DNA from 2 places in the Streptomyces sp. NPDC111656 genome. Region 1 is predicted to be linked to the other one. Evidence: riboswitches for the same ligand, from Rfam matches in the RefSeq annotation. Region 1 holds a riboswitch; the other holds the start of a gene.
What was found. Region 1 has a riboswitch for cobalamin ahead of ACZ7M3_RS11190 (CbtB domain-containing protein). Riboswitches for the same ligand answer to the same signal wherever they lie in the genome.
Positions count from the first base shown of each region.

Region 2: linked by a shared signal. The riboswitch ahead of ACZ7M3_RS33895 (CoA-acylating methylmalonate-semialdehyde dehydrogenase) and the one ahead of ACZ7M3_RS11190 (CbtB domain-containing protein) in region 1 are both predicted to bind cobalamin.

Region 1 is NZ_JBVKCA010000003.1:185,534-187,706, reverse strand. It holds gene ACZ7M3_RS11195 (MFS transporter) at 1-1,020, shown strand, start outside; cobalamin riboswitch at 1,141-1,288, shown strand; gene ACZ7M3_RS11190 (CbtB domain-containing protein) at 1,324-1,545, shown strand; gene ACZ7M3_RS11185 (CbtA family protein) at 1,569-2,173, shown strand, end outside.
Region 2 is NZ_JBVKCA010000014.1:60,919-63,091, forward strand. It holds gene ACZ7M3_RS33885 (GlxA family transcriptional regulator) at 1-234, opposite strand, end outside; partial or broken gene ACZ7M3_RS33890 (cobalt ABC transporter ATP-binding protein) at 196-444, shown strand; cobalamin riboswitch at 620-793, shown strand; gene ACZ7M3_RS33895 (CoA-acylating methylmalonate-semialdehyde dehydrogenase) at 1,162-2,173, shown strand, end outside.

The DNA of each region.
Region 1 (2,173 bases):
GTGCTCGCCGCGTTCCAGGCGGCCGACGGGCTGAACTTCGGCCAACTTGTCGTCGTCGCCGCCGTGATCGGTGTCGCCACCGTCTTCTACGAAGTCGCCTACCAGTCCACGCTGCCCAGGCTCCTGCCGCTGAACTCCATCGCCGCGGCCAACGGCCTGCACCAGGCGACGTATTCGGTCAGCACCCTCGCCGGTCCGGCCGCGGCCGGCTTCCTCGTCGGCCAGTTGGGGGTGTCGCCGACCCTGACGGTGGCCGCCGCATGCTCCGCCGGTGCCGCCGTGAGCGGACTGCTGCTGCGGGGCGTCAAGGCCCCCGAACAGCCACGTGAGTCGGCGCTGAAGGCGATCGGCTCCGGGCTCCGCTACACGTGGTCCCTGCGCCCGATCCGGGACCTGTGCGTTCAGGCCGGCCTGTCGAACCTGCACGAGAAGGCCTTCCTGACCGTCTTCCTCGTGTTCGCCGTCCGTGACCTCGACATGAGCGGCACCACCGTGGGCGTGATCACCGGAATCGGCAGTGTGGGGGCACTGATCGGTTCGCTCTGCGCCACCCGGCTCACCCGACGGTGGGCCGTCGGCGGTGTGCTGGCCCTGGGTGCGGTGCTGGCCGCGGTGGGTCTGCTCCTCGTACCCGCCGTCAGCCAGGTCGGCGGGTACGTCGCCGTGTTCGCGTCGGTCGCCATGATGGTGAACGGCTTCGGCGTCGCACTGTTCAACGTGTTCGCCGTCAGCCTGCGGCAGGCCATTCCGCCGGAGCACCAGATCGGCGCGGTGACCGCGAGCTACCGCCTTGTCGCCCTGGGGACGCTGCCCCTGGGAGCCCTCGTCGGCGGTGCGCTGGCTGACGCCCTGTCACCCGGCACGGCCCTGTGGGCCGTCGGCGTCTCCTACCTCGTCGTCTCCTTCTGGCTCACGTTCTCCCCCCTCCGCGGGGCTCGCACGCTGGAGGAGGCACAGAAGCTCGGTCGAACGACGGACACGCCCGAGTCCCAGGACGCGGACCGGTCCCCCTCGGTCTGAGAGCGAGGCCGGGGCCCCGGACTCAGCCGGGTTCCGCCACCGCTGACCCGCTGTTCACAGGGGACCGCCCACCTGGTGCGAGAGGAAGATCACGCCAGGTGGCGCGGTCTTGGCCCCACACCCGACACGCGGTACGGTCGGTGCGATATCGATGACGGCAAGACGGAAGCCGGTGGGAAACCGGCACGGTCGCGCCACTGTGAACGAGAGGCTCCAGCCCGCTGGACCCCTTGTGAGTCAGACCCGTAGCCGTCGTCCAGTGCACCACCGAGATGGGACGCGAACTCCCGAGGAGGCCCTGCCATGGCGCAGACCGTCGCCCAGCCGACAACCACCACCCCCGTCGTTCCCGCCAAGCTGCCGCTCAAGGCGATAGCTCCGTGGGCGGTCTTCTTCGGCATTCTGATGCTCGTCCTGCTGTACTTCGTCGGTGCCGAACAGGGCGCCACCTCCGTCGTCTCCGGCTCGGACGTCCACGAGTGGGTACACGACGCCCGCCACCTTCTCGGCTTCCCCTGCCACTGACCGAGGGGAACCCCAGCACTCCCATGAACTCCGCAACGGTAAGAAATCTGCTCGTGCGGGGCATGTTGGCCGGCCTCGGTGCCGGCCTGCTCGCCCTGGTTGCCGCCTACTTCCTCGGTGAGCCGAACGTCGACAGCGCGATCAGCTTCGAGGAAGCCCACTCCCACGAGCACGAGATGGAGATCGTCTCCCGCTCTCTGCAGTCCACCGCCGGACTCGCCACCGGTGTTCTGGTCTACGGCGTCGCCTTCGGCGGTATCGCCGCGCTGGCGTTCTCCTTCGCGCTCGGCCGCGTCGGCCGCTTCAGCCCGCGGGCGACCGCACTGCTGCTGTCCGGCTGCGCGCTGCTGGCCGTGTACGTCGTGCCGTTCCTGAAGTACCCGGCCAACCCGCCGTCGGTCGGCAACCCCGACACCATCGGCAAGCGGACCACCCTGTACTTCCTGATGATGGTGCTCAGCGTGCTCCTCGCGATCGCCGCGACCATCCTGGGCAAGCGGCTGGCACCCAGGATCGGCACCTGGTACGCCACCGTTGGCGCGGTGGCCGCCTTCGCCGTCGTGATCGGTCTGGCGTACGCGTTCCTGCCGGTCATCAACGAGGTGCCGAAGGACTTCCCGGCCACCCT
Region 2 (2,173 bases), on a different contig from region 1:
CAGAAGAGTGTCGTCTTTGATCAGCGTCTCCCATTCCGGGCCGCCCGGGATCACCAATACGTCGCACGGTTCTTGTACGTCGTCGGCGGACAGGTCGGTGCTGAGGCGGATCCCGGCGGAGGTGATGACCTCCGCCCCGTCCTCGGACGCGATCTGCACCCGATAACGGCGCGTACTCAGCGTCGTCGGACGCCCCGACCTCGCCTGGCGCCGGGAATCGACGACGCGAGCCATCCGCGCGACCTGTCCGAGGGACGGAAACACGCCCTGGTACTCGCGATCCAACTCTCCGCGGCGCTGCTCCTGGCCGAGCCGACCCGCGGGCTCGACCACCGGGCGAAGACCGAGCTGGTCCGCATGGTCGACGCACTCGCGGCACAGGGGCGGACCGTCGTCATCTCCCCGCACGACGTCGAGTTCGCCGCCCGGGCCGCGGATCGGATCGCGTCGCGGTCCTCGACGGTGCTGACCACCTGCCGCCGCTCCGCCCGCCGCGCCAGATTCCAGGCCCCCGGTCCGCTTCGCCGGCCCGAAACTGTCCGATTCCCGCGGTCGTTGAGCTCGGCCGACTCATTCGAGGGCGTGTCGGGGTGGATTTACTAGGACGTCCAACTATATGCTCGTGAGGAATACCCGCGGTGCAGGGAAGCCGGTGTGAATCCGGCACGGTCCCGCCACTGTGACCGGGGAGTACGTCGTCGAGCAGGACGCCACTGACGAGCGAGATGTCGGGAAGGCGGACGGCGCGCGCTGATCCGGGAGTCAGGATACCGGCCGCGGTTTTGTTCCGTGTTGTCCACGAGGATGGAGCAGACACGCATGGCATCAGTGTGCACCCACGACCCTGGTGATCCGGCCGGACGGGCATTCACTGCCGCGCGCCCCGTCGGACAGGTACGGAGCGTCACGCGTCTCGCCGGACAGGTGTGGACCGTGACGCGCCCTGCCGGGCAGGTGCGGACCGTCACGCGTCCCGCGGTACGGACGGCGAGTCCCGAGCATCCCGCGGATCGGGCACGCGCTCACGCGATCCGCGCGGTCTGAACGGCCCTTCTCTGCCCCATGCCGTCTCGCGCGACCCCCGCACGCACAAGGCCCTGCCCGTGTGTGCCGGTGGTCGGCGCGCCATCCCCGGATCCCACCTGACGAGAGCAGGCACCCATGGTCCGTGAACACGACCGCGCCACCGTGCGTGAGTTGAGCCATTTCATCGGCGGCAAGCACACTCCGGGAACATCGGGGTCCTACGGCGACGTCTACGACCCCAACACGGGCGCGGTGCAGGCCCGCGTCCCGCTCGCCGACCGCGCCGAGACCGAGGCGGCGATCACCGACGCCGCGACGGCGCAGCGCGAATGGGGCGAGTGGAATCCGCAACGCCGTGCCCGCGTCCTCCTCCGCTTCCTCCAACTCGCCGAGGGCGAGCGGGACGCGCTGGCCCGGCTGCTCTCCTCCGAGCACGGCAAGACGGTCGCCGACGCACACGGCGACATCCAACGCGGCCTGGAGGTGGTGGAGTTCGCCGCCGGGATCCCGCATCTGCTGAAGGGGGAGTTCACCGACAACGCCGGCACCGGCATCGACGTACACTCCTTGCGCGCCCCGATCGGTGTGGTCGCCGGCATCACCCCGTTCAACTTCCCCGCGATGATCCCCCTGTGGAAGGCGGCTCCCGCGCTGGCCTGCGGCAACGCCTTCATCCTCAAGCCCTCCGAGCGCGACCCGTCCGTACCTCAGCGGCTCGCCGAACTCTTCCTGGAGGCGGGCCTGCCGCCGGGCGTCCTGAACGTCGTCCACGGCGGCAAGGAGAGCGTCGACACCCTCCTCGAAGACCCCCGCGTCGGCGCGCTCGGCTTCGTCGGCTCCACCCCGATCGCCGCGTACGTCTACGCCACCGCCGCGACCCACGGCAAGCGCGCCCAGTGCTTCGGCGGCGCCAAGAACCACATGATCGTGATGCCGGACGCCGACCTCGACCAGGCCGTGGACGCCCTGATCGGCGCCGGGTACGGCTCGGCGGGGGAGCGCTGTATGGCGATCTCCGTCGCCGTCCCGGTCGGCGAGGACACCGCCGACGCCCTGGTCGCCCGTCTGAAGGAGCGCATCGGCTCGCTGCGGATCGGCCGCAGTGACGACCCCGAGGCGGACTTCGGCCCGCTGGTCGGACGGGACG